2 regions of the Ruegeria sp. HKCCD9138 genome follow, and region 1 is predicted to be linked to the other one. Evidence: riboswitches for the same ligand, from Rfam matches in the RefSeq annotation. Region 1 holds a riboswitch; the other holds the start of a gene.
The links. Region 1 has a riboswitch for cobalamin ahead of AC2TEL_RS00275 (CbtB domain-containing protein). Riboswitches for the same ligand answer to the same signal wherever they lie in the genome.

Region 1 (7,359 bases):
CTGTTACGGGCGCTGGCCGAGGACGGGCTGTCCGTTCAGCCGTTCAAGAGCGGGCCGGATTACATCGATCCCGCCTTTCATCGGGCGGCTGCCGGGCGGGCCTCGTTCAATCTCGATAGCTGGGCAATGGATGAGCCCCTGTTGAACGCGATTTCGGCCCAAGCCGATGGCGCGGATATCATGGTCGCGGAAGGCTCGATGGGCTTGTTTGACGGCGTCGCCAAGCCGGGAGAGCTGGGTCATGGGTCCAGCGCCGAGACGGCTCTGCGCATGGGCTGGCCCGTGGTGCTGGTACTGGATGTGGGCGGTCAGGCGCAATCCGCCGCTGCGACTGCTTTGGGCTTCCGAATGTACAACCCCGATCTGCCGTTTGCCGGTGTGATCCTGAACCGTTGCGCCAGTCCAAGGCACGAACGCCTGACCCGGTTGGGGATGGAGCGGGCCGGCCTGCCGGTTCTGGGGGTCCTTCCACGGCGTGGCGATCTGACCCTGCCCGAACGGCATCTGGGCCTGATTCAGGCCGTCGAGCATCCTGATCTGGAAAGCGCCATTGCAGGATACGCTGCATTCCTGCGCGAACATGTGGACCTTGAGGCGATCAAGGAGGCGGCCTCCTCAGGCCCGGTTGGGCCATCGTCAGCCGCGCTGCCGCGCCCTCCGGCGCAACGGATCGCACTGGCTCGGGACGAAGCGTTTTCATTTACCTACCCACATCTTCTGGAAGGGTGGAGCAGTGCAGGGGCGGAGATTCTGCCGTTTTCTCCTTTGGCAGACGAAGCGCCTGCACCGGACGCGGATCTGGTCTGGTTGCCCGGAGGCTACCCCGAATTGCACGCAGGTACTCTGGCCGCTGCCGACACGTTCCTGAGCGGATTGCGCAAGCACGCCGGAACCAAGCCCGTGCACGGCGAATGCGGCGGATATATGGCTCTGGGAGAGGTTCTGGTGGACAAGGAAGGAACCTCGCACCGGATGGCGGGACTGCTGGGTCTGGTGACTTCCTATGAAAAGCGCAAGTTCAACCTCGGCTATCGCCGGGCCGAATTGCTGGCGCCGATGCCTGGCTTTGCAGCCGGAACAGCGCTGCGCGGGCATGAGTTCCACTATTCGTCGATTGTTGAACAGCCGGACGCGCCGCTGGCGCGTGTCTTTGATGCCGAAGGCGCGGAGGGGCCGCAAACGGGCTCACAGCGTGGCAATGTCACCGGCACCTTTTTCCACCTGATTGCAGAGGCGTCGGCATGAGCGGATTCGTCAGCTTCATAGGTTCGGGTCCGGGTGATCCGGAATTGTTGACGCTCAAGGCCGTTGATCGAATGCAAAAGGCGGACGCGGTGTTGTTCGACGACCTCAGCAGCGGACCCATTCTGAGCCATGCACGCTCGGATGCCGATTTGGTCGGTGTAGGCAAACGTGCTGGCCGCCCCTCGCCCAAGCAGGATCATGTCAGCCGCTTGTTGGTGGAATATGCGCAGACCGGGCAGCATGTGGTGCGCCTGAAATCAGGCGATGGCGGGATGTTCGGGCGCCTGGAGGAAGAGCTAGTCGCGCTGCGCGAAGCCGGGATCAAATATGAGATCATTCCAGGCATTCCATCAGCGGTAGCAGCGGCCGCTGCGGCGGGAATTCCGCTGACCCGGCGACTGACAGCGCGGCGCGTGCAGTTTGTCACCGGCCACGATGTCAGCGGCAAATTGCCGGAGGACCTGAACTTGCCTGCGCTGGCCGATCCCGGTGCGACTTCGGTTGTTTTCATGGGAAAACGCACCTTTCCGCTGCTGGTCGAAACACTGCATGCGCACGGTCTGCCTCTGGATACCCCGGCACTTATGGCGGAGTCGGTCTCGACACCGGATCAGGTTCTGCATCGCTCTACCATCGGCGCATTGTCCGAAAAACTGAAAACCGAGATCGGTACGGCCCCGGCCCTGATCCTGTACGGCCCGTTGGCAGAGTTTGACGATGATTGAACTGAACCTCATTGGCATTGGCACCGGCAATCCCGATCATGTCACGTTTCAGGGCGCGCAGGCGATCCGAGAGGCCGATCTGATCCTGATTCCCCGCAAAGGTGAAAACAAGGCGGATCTGGCTGGTATTCGGGAGCAGATCATCGCACAGGTCGCGGACAAGCCACCAAGGACCGCCTATTTCGACATCCCAAAACGACGGGCCGAAGATGGTTACCTGCGCGGTGTGGATGAATGGCACGACGCGATAGCCGAACGCTGGCGTGAGGCGATTGACGCTCACCCAGAAGCTCGCACCGTCGCCTTGCTGATCTGGGGTGATCCTTCGCTCTACGACAGTTCGCTTCGGATCGCCTCGCGCCTCGACCCACAGCCGAAAACGCGCGTGGTTCCCGGCATAACAGCACTGCAGGCGCTGACGGCCGCGCATGCCGTTCCGATCAACGACATTGGCGCGCCCTATGTGGTGACAACAGGGCGGCGTTTGCGAGACGGAGGGTGGCCGGACGCTGCTTCGAAAGTGGCTGTCATGCTGGATGGAGAATGCTCTTTCCAATGCCTCGATATGGCCCAATTCGACATCTGGTGGGGCGCTTACGTGGGCATGGCGGAGGAGATTCTGATCAAGGGCCCGTTGGCCGACGTGGCGCACGAGATTCTTGAAACCCGCGCGCGGGCTCGGGCGGAACATGGCTGGATCATGGATGTCTATCTGCTGAAAAAGCGCGGGATCTGACCGAAAACGTCGCATTTGGTCATTGCGTGCACGAGCCCTTCACGGCTAAATGAAACCGTCTGGTCCTGCCGGAGACATCCGGATGCTAAGAGGGAATTTGGTGCGGCCTGCACGCAGGTCAAATCCAAAGCCGCCCCCGCGACTGTAAGCGGTGAGCCCCTGTTCAACCAGCCACTCCCGGTTCCGGGGGGAAGGCGAACAGAGGCACCGACCCGCGAGCCAGGAGACCTGCCAGGCGAAAATTGAAACACCGGCCGTCGGGTGCGGCGGCACAGGAGGATAAATATGACGACACAAACTCAAACGGCATCGGTCGCTCGCACAGGTGTACTTTCGGCTCTGTTCGCTGTTGCACTGGGTCTGGGCATCATCACCCTGACCGGCCATGTTCAGGCGGCTGCGCTGCATGACGCAGCGCATGACGTGCGCCACGCAACCGGCTTCCCCTGCCACTGAGACAATGTTCAGTCGCATTCTGACCAGCGCGTTGTTCGCTGGTGCTGCAGCGGGGCTGATTGCCGCTCTGCTGCAGCTTGCGTTTGTGCAACCGGTTCTGTTGCACGCCGAACTGTATGAATCCGGTGAGCTGGTTCATTTCGGAGCCGAAGCCGTCTCTGCCCACCCCGAGTTGCCGGGCATGTTCTCGGACCTGACCCGCGACGCGCTGAGCGTGATTTTCACGATGCTGACCTATACCGGCTATGCGCTGGTGCTGGTTGCGCTGATGTCGGTGACCGAAGGTCTTGGGCATAAGGTCGATGGCCGCACCGGCGTTCTGTGGGGGCTTGCGGGCTTTGTCGCCTTTCACCTGGCGCCAGGCTTTACGCTGGCACCGGAAGTTCCCGGCGTTGCCGCGGCTGATGTCTATGCCCGGCAGGTCTGGTGGTTCGCAACGGTGGCCGCAGCGGGTGTTGCCATGTGGCTGATCGCCTTTGGCGGTAATCTCATCAGCTATGTTGTTGCTGCCGCGCTGCTGCTGGCCCCGCATGTGATCGGCGCACCGGAACCGGATGTCTTCACCGGGCCTGTTCCAACCGAAATCGGCGCGCTGTTCGCAGCACGCGCCTTTGGCATCGGTTTGGTGGCCTGGGTACTGGTTGGGTCTTTTGCCGGGTATTTCTGGCAGAGAGAAGCCAAGCACGCCGAAGCAAGCGCCTGATCGACTGCATGACGCGCCCGCCGGGCAAACCCCGGCGGGCTATTGTTTTTCAAGGATAAGAAATGTCCCGCTCACTTGCTCTGTTTGCAATTGGTCTGGTCTTTGGCGGAGGCGCTGGATTTGTGCTGGCCGCAGCCAATGGCGTCACTTTCGACGGTCATGACCATTCCGATCCTTCCCATCACGGCAGCGCCCATGCCGAGGCGATGGCGCACGACCATTCCACCGCCGTAAACCTGCCATCCGGTCCGAATGCACCCGGTTTGGAAATCGCGCTGACACAGGACCCGATGGCCGGCTGGAACCTGCACGTCATGCCTCAGAACTTCCGGTTCTCGCCGGAAAACGCATCGAAGGCTGACAATGACGGCGAGGGTCACGCCCATGTCTATGTGAATGGCGAGAAGCTGGCGCGCCTTTATGGCAACTGGATGCATATTCCCGACCTGCCGAAGGGTGAAGTCGAGGTTTCGGTTTCGCTGAACGCAAACAGCCACAGCCCGCTGACGGTCGACAACGTACCGGTCAGCACTGCCGTCACGGTTCAGGTCAACTAAAGCGCCGGAACACGCGCACGCAGACACATCCGAAGACGCCCGCATGGCCGGGCGTCTTCAATCCAACCCGAGGGGCTGTCCAAAAACGCCCGACATGTTGCAGCGATGTCTTCTGCGTCAGCGACAGCATCAATCCCCGTGAAGACGTATGAAGCCATCCCCTGCCCCTGCAAAGCCAGCGTGGTAGGGCTGTCGCAACCGCTGAAGCAGGCATGAGCTCCGACCTCGACCCTGTCGTCCAGCCCGACAATGGTCAACGCAGCTTGCACTGCCCGACGTTCAGCATCGCGATCGCGCGTGCCCGCACAGCTTTCACAGATCAGCAAACGAATCTTGTCCAATTTGGCCTCGTTCGGAAACGTTCACGCGTTTCTGCGGGTTTCGCGACTACAGAGCAAGCCTCTGTCGCGTTTTGATACACAGGAATGTGAGTGCACCACCTCGCAATTTCGGGCAACAATCACGCTACCGATCCAAGGGAGGCGCGGTCATGAAGGCATTGTTACCCGTTTTGTGTATGCTGGCCGTTCCCACGCTGGCCCAAGAACCCTTGGCCGGATGGGCTGTCTACCCTACCGACAAGAGCTATGAGCAACTGGTGGACGCCACTAAGACTGCAGTGAAAGAAAATGGTCTGATCGTTGTCACACAAGCCGGACCCACCAAGGCAGCGGCGGCCAGAGGGATCGCCATTCCCGGAAATCTGGTGATTGGGGCGTTCAACAATGACTACGCAGTGCGGGTACTTGGGACTTCGACCGCAGCCATGATCGAAGCACCAATACGGTTTTATGTGACCGAAAATGACGACCGCACGGCCACGCTGTCCTACAAAACGCCCAGCTTTGTCTTTGCGCCCTATGCGGCCGAGGGCGGTCAGGAATTGGCCGATATTGCCGAGGAATTGGACATCAAGTTTCAGGCCGTGGCCGAAAGCGCAGTCAAATAGTCACACTGGCGTGATCCACCTTGCGTCCGGGGGCGTCCTCCGCAATCTGCTTGCCAACATTCAATTCGGAGCATGACTGATGCAGGACCCTTCTCCCCGCGCTGCGGATCTATTGGCCGAACGGTTGTTTGAGGCCGGTTGCCGCCATGCATTCGGTATGCCCGGTGGCGAGGTTCTGACACTGGTCGACGCGCTTGAAAAAGCAGGCATCGCATTTCACCTGACCAAACATGAAAACGCCGCTGGCTTCATGGCCGAGGCCGTGCATCACCGTGACGGGGCTCCGGCGATCCTGGTCGCCACGCTGGGCCCCGGTGCGATGAACGGGATCAACGTGGTCGCGAACGCGTTGCAGGACCGGGTGCCGATGATCGTGCTGACGGGCTGCGTCGATGCGGATGAGGCGCTGACCTACACCCATCAGGTTATGGATCACTCTCGGGTCTATCGCTCGATTACCAAGGGCACATATCTGCTTACGGCCGAAGGCGCTGACGTCGTTGCAGACAAGGCCGTCTCGCTTGCGATGCAACCACGCCCCGGCCCGGTGCATGTCGACGTGCCGATCTCGGTCGCGGACACCCCGGTGACCAGTTTGAAACGACGCAGGTTGGCAAAGGTGGCGCCAGTCGCGCCCGAAGGCGAATGTCTGGAAAAGGCCCGCCGTTGGGTTGCCGAGGCGGAACGCCCCATCGCGATTCTGGGACTGGACATTCTATATGACAACTCGCGCTGTGTCGTTCGGGCATTTCTGGAACATTTTGGTATCCCGTTTGTCACGACGTACAAGGCCAAGGGTGTTGTTCCCGAGGATCATCCGCTCTGTCTAGGTGGCGCGGGTCTGTCGCCGCTTGCGGACAAGCATCTGGTGCCGTTGGTGGAGCAGGCAGATCTGATCCTGTGCCTCGGATACGATCCGATCGAAATGCGTCCCGGTTGGCGCGAGATCTGGGATCCGGATGATAAACGCGTCATCGACATCTCGGCCGTGATAAACGATCACTACATGCATCAGGCTGGGTTGAACCTGGTCGCCGACACCAACGCGACGCTGGAGGCCATTGCCAAGGGAAATCCGGCCCGTGAAACCTGGTCCGGAGGCGAACCTTCACAAATCAAAGAAGCGCTGACCAAAGCCTTTCCGACAGATGAGGACTGGGGACCGGCCGCCATCATCGCTGAAACCCGCGAAACACTGCCGCCTGAATCTCTGGCAACAGCGGACAGCGGCGCGCACCGCATTCTACTGAGCCAGATGTGGGAGTGTTTCGAGGAGCGCGGGCTGATCCAGTCTTCGGCGCTCTGCACCATGGGTTGCGCAGTGCCGATGGCGATCGGTCTGAAGCTGGTCGAGCCCGAGCGCCCGGTGATCAGCTTTTCCGGCGATGCCGGGTTCCTGATGGTGGCCGGAGAACTTTCGACAGCCGCGGAAATGGGCGGCAATCCCATCTTCCTGGTCTTCGTGGATGCCAGCCTTGCCTTGATCGAACTGAAGCAGCGTCAACGCCAGATGGGAAACCGCGGCGTGGATTTCGACCATCACGATTTTGCCGCTATGGGTCGGGCGTTCGGTGGCTATGGACATACAGTGCGCAACCGGACAGAGCTGCGCGCAACGCTGAACGAGGCAGTGAACGCCGACAAATTCACGGTTATCGCAGCAGTAATCGACCGCGGAGGTTACGATGGCCGCATCTGAAGGCCCCCTGAAGGGTGTCAAGGTTTTGGATCTTAGCCGCATTCTGGCTGGGCCCACCTGTACGCAGCTGCTGGGAGATCTGGGCGCGAGTGTCATCAAGATCGAAAATCCTGCTACCGGCGGCGACGACACTCGACAATGGGGCCCGCCATACGCACTGGGCACAGATGGCAACCCATCGGACCTGAGCGCCTATTTCATGTCCTCGAACCGAAACAAAAAATCGGTTGCCGTCGACATTGCCACACCTGAAGGTCAGACCGAAATCCGGCGGTTGGCGAGACACGCG
Region 2 (7,359 bases), on a different contig from region 1:
GCGCGTTCGGTGGGTTGGAACTCGATCCGGCCCGGTTGGTAAGCCACCAGCCGGAGATAGCTTTTGACTTCTTCAAGCAAGACCCCATCCCGGTTCGCGCGGATCAGTTCGACCACATGATCGAACGTGGGATAGCGTGCCAGCGCGGCCTGAACGTCCTGTGCCAGAGCTGCCGTGGGTCCTCCGCTGTTTCCGGTCGTCGATGCAGCATAGGCAGGTTGCCCCGTGTGTTGGGTCACAGGCGCGGTATTCCCAGTTGCGGAAACACCGCCGCCGGGCCCACCACTGGGCGGCGGAGGCACGTCTTGCAGGCGTTTCAGCAGTTCCTGCGGGCTTGGCAAATCCGCGACATGGGTCAGGCGGATAACTGCCATTTCCGCGGCCATCATGGCGTTTGGCGCGGCGGAGACTTCTTCCAGTGCCTTCAGCAGCATCTGCCACATCCGCGTGAGGACACGCATCGGCAGGGCCTCTGCCATCTGCTGGCCACGCGCGCGTTCATCGGGAGAAACCGTCGGGTCTTCGGCAGCGTCGGGTGTGATCTTGACGACCGACACCCAGTGGGTGATCTCGGCCAGATCGCGCAGAACGGCCAGCGGATCCGCACCTTCGGCATATTGAGCGCCCAACTCGGTCAGGGCGCCCGCCGCATCCCCACGCAGGATCATGTCCATCAAGTCCAATACCCGGCCCCGATCGGCAAGCCCCAGCATGGCGCGGACCTGATCGGCGCTGGTTTCTCCTGCTCCATGGGAAATGGCCTGATCCAGCAGCGAGGTTGCGTCGCGTGCGGACCCTTCCGCAGCGCGGGTGATCAGGGCCAGCGCGTCCTCGGCAATCTGCGCACCTTCTGCATCCGCGATCTTGCGCAAAAGGCCGATCATGTCTTCGGGTTCGATCCGGCGCAGATCAAATCGCTGGCACCGGGACAGAACCGTCACCGGAACCTTGCGAATTTCGGTTGTGGCGAAGATGAACTTCACATGTTCGGGCGGTTCTTCCAGCGTCTTGAGCAGCGCGTTGAACGCGCTGGTCGACAGCATGTGAACCTCGTCGATGATATAGATCTTGTAGCGGGCTGAAGCCGCGCGGTAGCGGACGCTGTCGATGATCTCGCGGATGTCGTTGACACCGGTGCGACTGGCAGCGTCCATCTCCATCACGTCGACATGGCGGCCTTCCATGATCGCTACGCAGTGTTCGCATTTTCCGCAGGGTTCGGTCGTGGGGCCGCCATTTCCGTCAGGACCGATGCAGTTCATGCCTTTCGCAATGATGCGGGCGGTCGTTGTCTTACCGGTCCCGCGAATGCCGGTCATGACGAAGGCCTGCGCGATCCGGTCCGCCTCGAACGCGTTTTTGAGCGTGCGCACCATGGCATCCTGGCCAACCAGGTCTGCAAAGGTTTCCGGGCGATACTTGCGGGCGAGAACCTGATAGGCGGGGCTGGGCGTGTCGGTCATGTCTGCTCTGGCGGATTCGAGTTACGCCGCAGCGTAGAGCGCCCCGACCTCCGCGTCCACCGCAGGGCGGAACGAAATTTGTTTTGAATGTCGCCGGGTCGGGATAGAACCTGCCGGCAAGGTGAAATTGGAACCCCGATGGCTCAGTTTGAAATCTACGACTTGCCGCTTGGCGGCGGCACGTTGGCGTTGTCACCCCTTCCGGGGCGCGGTGGAGACTACGCCGCCGATCTGGACACGCTCAGAAACTGGGCGCCGGACATCGTAATCTCTATGACCTCTGCGGCCGAGTTGACGCAAGGAGGAGCTGGAAGTTTTGGCCAGGACGTCAAAAGCAATGGGGTCCGGTGGGTTCATCTGCCCATCGAGGATTTCGGATCACCACCAGCCGAAATAGTCGAGCGATGGCCGGTAGTTAGCAAGACCGTGCTGAGGACTTTGTCGCACGGAGGTCGGGTCCTGGTGCATTGTCGTGGCGGGTGTGGTCGATCCGGAATGGTGGTTCTGCGATTGATGGTGGAAAACGGTGAAGCGCCCCAGGCGGCGCTGTCCCGACTACGCGCAATTCGCCCCTGTGCCGTCGAAACTGACGGGCAGATGCGCTGGGCCGTGGGAGCCGCCCGCGCACCTTATTCGCAATAGGTCAGGCCGTTGCGAAGGCTTCCGCCTGCACCGGATGGCTGGGCGCCAGCGCTACCGCTTCCAGTAATGCGCAGGGCGGGTTGCTGATCGCCTGAGAGGGCAGGGACGTCAGCTCTGTTCCAAACATCAGCTCGGCGTAATCATCCAACCTGTCAGAACTGGTTTCGGGATCCGCGCCGCAATAAATTCTCACCTGGTCAGGTCGCGCGCGAAAGCGGGCGGAACATCCTTGCGGGCAGTGTGTCAGGTCCGAACTGCCTTCGATTTCGAACTCATTCGTGGTCGAATGCCCTGCTGCTGCAACGGCTTGAACCATGGCGCGCGCCATGCGGGCGAGCGCGGGGCAGGTTTTGCCGGTGCGCTGGCAAATGGTAGCTGTGAATTGATGTGTCTCGGTCTTCCAGATCATGCTGCGCCCTCCGCGCGTGGGACGAAGGGTGAGAGATCGGGAAAGGCTGCATCCTGCGACCAAACCCCGCCCGGACACCCCGCCCGAGTTTCGGTTTCAAGTTCTGATGGCAGGTCTCCTGACTTGCGGGTCGCTGCTTTGCCGACCTTCCCAACCTTTCGGTCAGTGGTGTTTCGGCATCGCTCTCCGCTTACAGTTGCGGGGGCAGTCGCGGACTTGGTCCCAACCGGATCAACCGGGGTGGACCGCACCGCGTTCCCTTTTCATCCCGGCCATCGTGAGAGGGCGCGGGAACCATCACCGCATCGCTAGCGGTTGCAGTGTGGCCGAGTCAAGCAGATTGGCCATTCAATGGTTCGCGAGACTTTTTCAGCGCGGTAAGTGGACGTTTGGTCACCTTAATCCGGCCTTGACTCGGAGGGGTGGATAGGGCCGATTGAGCGAGTGAACTGATCGGTTCAGTTAGGGCTGGAGAACAGATGTTGGACGCTCGGTATACGGTGATTGCCGAAGATATTCGGTTCCCTTCGGGGCCGGCCATGCTGTCGGGGCGTTTGTATTTACCGCATTCCGACCCGCAAACCGTTGTTGTGCTGAACAGCGCGACCGGGGTGCCAAGGGATTATTATCGGCATTTCGCGCAGTGGCTTGCAGCCGAACGGGGTATGGCCTGTCTGACATATGATTATCGGGATTTCGGCCATTCCCTTTCGGGCCGATTGAAGGAATCGACAGTCACAATGGCAGATTGGGCACTGGTCGATATGCCCGCGGCCCGGGCCGAGATGCGACGACGGTTTCCGAACGCGCAACACTGGACAATCGGCCACTCGGTCGGTGGAATGCTCGGTCCTTTGCAGCCGGATATCGAGATGATCGACCGAATGATCTGCGTTTGCTCGGGCTTGGTCACGTTGTCAGATCACCCGTGGCCCTATCGCGGGCTGGCCGGGTTGTTCTGGTATGGCCACGCGCCGTTGGCCGTGCATATGCTGGGCTATCTGCCCGGCAAGGCGCTTGGCTTCGGCTCGGATCTTCCGCCGCAAGTGTATTGGCAGTGGCGCAAGTGGTGCACATCACCATCCAGCTATGTGCCCGAGACCGGTTCCAGCCTGCCCGCGGTAGATTGGTCCCGGGCCGGAGGACCGGTTGATCTGTTCGCATTCACCGACGATCAAATGGTTCCGCCCAACGCGGTCTGGAGGCTGGCTGATCTTTATGGACCAGACGCCAATCGCATCCTCATCGACCCGCAGGACACTGGGCTGACCGGCATTGGTCATATCGGGGTCTTTGCGCGCCGAAGTGCGGCTGTCTGGCCCCGATTGATCGAGAAGTAAGGGACGCCGGGTCTCGGCGCCCCATCTTGTCAAAGCCCGGTGCGCGAGGGTTTGCCGCGCGTCGCATTGCGCACCATTTTCCCGAATGCCTTATCACGGGCACGGGCTTGCGCCACGGTATCGGAATTGCGCATGTCCTCTCGCCGCAATTTGCGCCATCGAACCAGCCGGTCAGGGTTCAGGGTGCCTTCGTCCACTGCGCCGAGGACGGCGCAGCCGGGTTCGGTCTGGTGTTCGCAATCGGAAAAGCGGCAGTTCTGTGCCAGCTCAACAATGTCGGAAAAGACCTCATCCACGCCATCTTTTGCGTCCAGCAACCGAAGGGCACGCATACCCGGCGTGTCGATCAGCCAGCCACCATTTCGCATCCGGTACAGGGCTCGTGCTGTTGTGGTGTGCCGACCGCGCGCGTCGTCCTCACGAATATCGGCGGTCGAGTCCTGCGATCCGGTCATGACATTCGCGAGCGTCGTTTTCCCAACACCGGAGGACCCAACCAATGCAGCCGTTTGACCGGACGGGCACCAATCCAGCACGCGGTGTACGTCTTGCGCGTTCAACGAGTTCACTGACAACACGGTCTGAAGTGGGGACAGCGCTTGCGCCTGATCCACGTATTGCTCAGCGCTTTCACAGATATCCGCCTTGGTCAAAACGATGACCGGGAAACACCCCGCCTGATGGGCCAGTGCGAGGTAACGTTCCAGCCGCGCAAGGTTGAAATCTGCGTTGCATGAGCTGACGATGAACAGAACATCCACATTTGCAGCAATCAATTGCGTGTCAGCCCCGGTTCCGGCGGCACGGCGCTTCAGAAGGCTGCGACGATCCAGCAGACGCTGAACGCGGTTTTGCGCATCGCACAGCACCCAATCGCCGACCGCGAAATCGCCCGTCTGGCGGCCTCCGGTCAACAAAGCTGCTTCTCTGTTCGGGTGGTGCCCAAACAACCGATCACGATGAACCGCCGTTACGCGGAATGGATTCAACTTAGGGTGTGCCGCTTGCTGCGCGGCGAAATGAGAGGACCATCCCAGGTCCGAAAGGGTAAATGACATTGGTCTGCCTGTGTTCAGGTACAGAAAGCCCAGCAAATGGCGAACGCGCATCTGCGGGCGATGTGTTCAGGCAGTCGAGTTGATGGGTGAAATCAGAACCGCGTTGCCTGAAGGGTCATTGCTACAATCATAAACGCCCTCCTGCGGCTGATGGTTCGGATAAGTGAGAGGTTGGACATCGACCCAAGCGGGGCTCGTTGTGGCTGCTTCCTTCCGGACCTGACCAGGTTGGCGAGGCGCTCGCCCGCGCCAACCTCTCATCGATGGATATAGGCGCACAAACCGGAAATGACAACCCGTCAGAGCGTCAGTTCGATTTGAAGAAACCCCGTGGCGTTCAGGCCCAGAACTCGGGGCGCAAAGCCTGACAACTCGTCCAAATGAGCTTCCGCGGCCGTGCCGGTTTCCAAAATGGCATTTGCACCACCAAGGGGGGTCAGACTGAATGGCTGTGGCGCGCCGGCCAAAAGCTCGTCGGGCAGTTGTTTCGCCAGATAGTCCCGAAGGATGTCCTGAACGCGCAGGGGGGGCAGTTCGATTGAAATCGTTTGTGCAATCATCGGAAAATGCCCACCACCATTTGCGCGGTAGTTATTCGTTGCGACGACAAACTTTTGGTTTCCAGGGACAGGGCGACCTTTCATCGTCAAGTTGCGTATGCGCCCGCCCGACGAACCCGTCAGCTTTCCACCCAAATCATACTTCGCAGGTTGAGACAGATCGATCTGATAGCGCAACCCGTGCAGTACGTCGAAATTGTGACCTGCCCGCAGCGGATTCGTCAGAACGGTGCTGCGATCCGCCCCGACCTGATTAAAGATCCCTGCGGACATTTCGAGCCAATCACGGATTTGAGCCCCGGTCGCCACGACAGCGCGCAGTTCATTTGGGAAAACGTGCATATCGGCGACATGACGCATCGAAATCTCGCCTGCAGGGATGTTTGTGTAATATCCCGGCCCGGCCCGACCGCCGAACTTGGCGGGCGCCGTAGCCGACAGGAGTGGAAGTGTTTCCAATTCGGTCCCGGCCAGAAACGGACGAAGCGCCGCCGCCTGAGCTGCCGCCAGTAACGCAAGACCGCGATCAGGGGCGCAAAAACTGAAAAAGCTGTGAACCGGTGCAAACAGGCGGCCAACCGGTTCAGCGGCGCGCGCGCGCGTGGCTTTGTGACCTTTGGCAAACAGGCGAACCATCTCGGGGTCTTCCGACACAGGGGCCCGGTGGCTTTCAGAGTAGATAGGCCGAAGTTCGACATGGGGTTTGACGACACGCCAACCTTTGGTGCCGTTCCGGGAAAGCGTCAGATCGATGACGCCCAGATGAGAGCCGGCAAAGCCGGGCATCACCACCGGTTTACCGTGTACCAGCCCTGCGGAATTGTCGACATGGGCGACGCCTTCATGCGCGTCGCCCGGTAAGGTCAGATGTGTGTGACCGGCGATGACAACGTCGATGTGCTTGAGTGCCGCCAACGGAACGACGGCGTTTTCCAGCCCTGGAGCAGCATCCGTTTCGGCAATCCCCGAATGGGCCAGCGCAATGATGACGTCGCAACCTTGCCGGCGCAATGCGCTCGCCGTGTCCCGTGCAGTGGTAAGGATGTCGTCGACCTGAGCCATCCCTTCCAGCTTGTGCGCCTCCCATTGCGCGGTTTGGGGCGGCAAAACGGACAACACGCCGATGCGGATCGGCAATTCGGCGCCGTCACAAGCAACGCTTCGTTGCAGTACGGCACTTTGTTGCGGAATTCGGGCATTGTCGTTGCGCAGCAGATTGCTGCAGATCACAGGGCAAGAGACTTGTTCGGCCAGACGGTCGATCAGTTCAAGGCCATAGTTGAAGTCGTGGTTACCCAATCCCACCGCGTCGTAGTTGAGTGCATTGAACGCCATTGCAATGGGATGGGTTTCGGCAACGTTCTCGGCGGCCCAGTCTCCCAACGGGGTTCCCTGCAAAAAGTCGCCATTATCAAACAACAGACTTAGTGTCCCCATTTGCCGGGCCTGTTTCCGCGCTGCACGGATCAGGTTTGCCGTGCGAGTAAACCCAATTCGGGGGTCTGCGCGATCTGCGTAATAGTCAAAACCCATCAGGTGCATGTGAAGATCGCTTGTCGCCAAAATCTGAATATGCGCGACCGGCTCTGGCTTCTGGCCCGGCGATGTATTGGGTGTCAAAACTTCAGCTTCTGGATGTTGTTGTATGCATGATTTCACTGATTGGTGGAATTAGTGCAAATTCCGGGGCAATCCTGCGGCCATTCAACGACAGCGCTGTTTTGCCGCGCGGTGGAATTCCGTTGCGCCCAAGACGAAGACGTGGCAGCCCTTTTGCCGGCAGTCTGGGAAGGCAGGAATGAAACGCGCGGAACAAGTGACATTTGGCGGATCCGGCTTGGATCGGGCGGCCCTGCTGCGGGGCGACAAAGACAGGCTATTGGCGGC

Region 2: linked by a shared signal. The riboswitch ahead of AC2TEL_RS16725 (hypothetical protein) and the one ahead of AC2TEL_RS00275 (CbtB domain-containing protein) in region 1 are both predicted to bind cobalamin.

What each region holds. Positions count from the first base shown of each region.
Region 1 is NZ_JBWVAZ010000001.1:51,542-58,900, reverse strand. It holds gene AC2TEL_RS00290 (cobyrinic acid a,c-diamide synthase CobB) at 1-1,245, shown strand, start outside; gene cobA (uroporphyrinogen-III C-methyltransferase) at 1,242-1,970, shown strand; gene cobF (precorrin-6A synthase (deacetylating)) at 1,963-2,706, shown strand; cobalamin riboswitch at 2,750-2,956, shown strand; gene AC2TEL_RS00275 (CbtB domain-containing protein) at 2,992-3,162, shown strand; gene AC2TEL_RS00270 (CbtA family protein) at 3,167-3,865, shown strand; gene AC2TEL_RS00265 (hypothetical protein) at 3,928-4,422, shown strand; gene AC2TEL_RS00260 (DUF1636 family protein) at 4,419-4,763, opposite strand; gene AC2TEL_RS00255 (DUF302 domain-containing protein) at 4,913-5,371, shown strand; gene AC2TEL_RS00250 (thiamine pyrophosphate-binding protein) at 5,451-7,070, shown strand; gene AC2TEL_RS00245 (CaiB/BaiF CoA transferase family protein) at 7,057-7,359, shown strand, end outside.
Region 2 is NZ_JBWVAZ010000010.1:134,260-141,618, forward strand. It holds gene AC2TEL_RS16715 (DNA polymerase III subunit gamma/tau) at 1-1,463, opposite strand, end outside; gene AC2TEL_RS16720 (protein-tyrosine phosphatase family protein) at 1,602-2,105, shown strand; gene AC2TEL_RS16725 (hypothetical protein) at 2,107-2,514, opposite strand; cobalamin riboswitch at 2,606-2,828, opposite strand; gene AC2TEL_RS16730 (alpha/beta hydrolase family protein) at 2,994-3,854, shown strand; gene rsgA (ribosome small subunit-dependent GTPase A) at 3,884-4,912, opposite strand; RNA gene ffs (signal recognition particle sRNA small type) at 5,074-5,172, opposite strand; gene AC2TEL_RS16745 (bifunctional 2',3'-cyclic-nucleotide 2'-phosphodiesterase/3'-nucleotidase) at 5,212-7,092, opposite strand; gene nudC (NAD(+) diphosphatase) at 7,271-7,359, shown strand, end outside.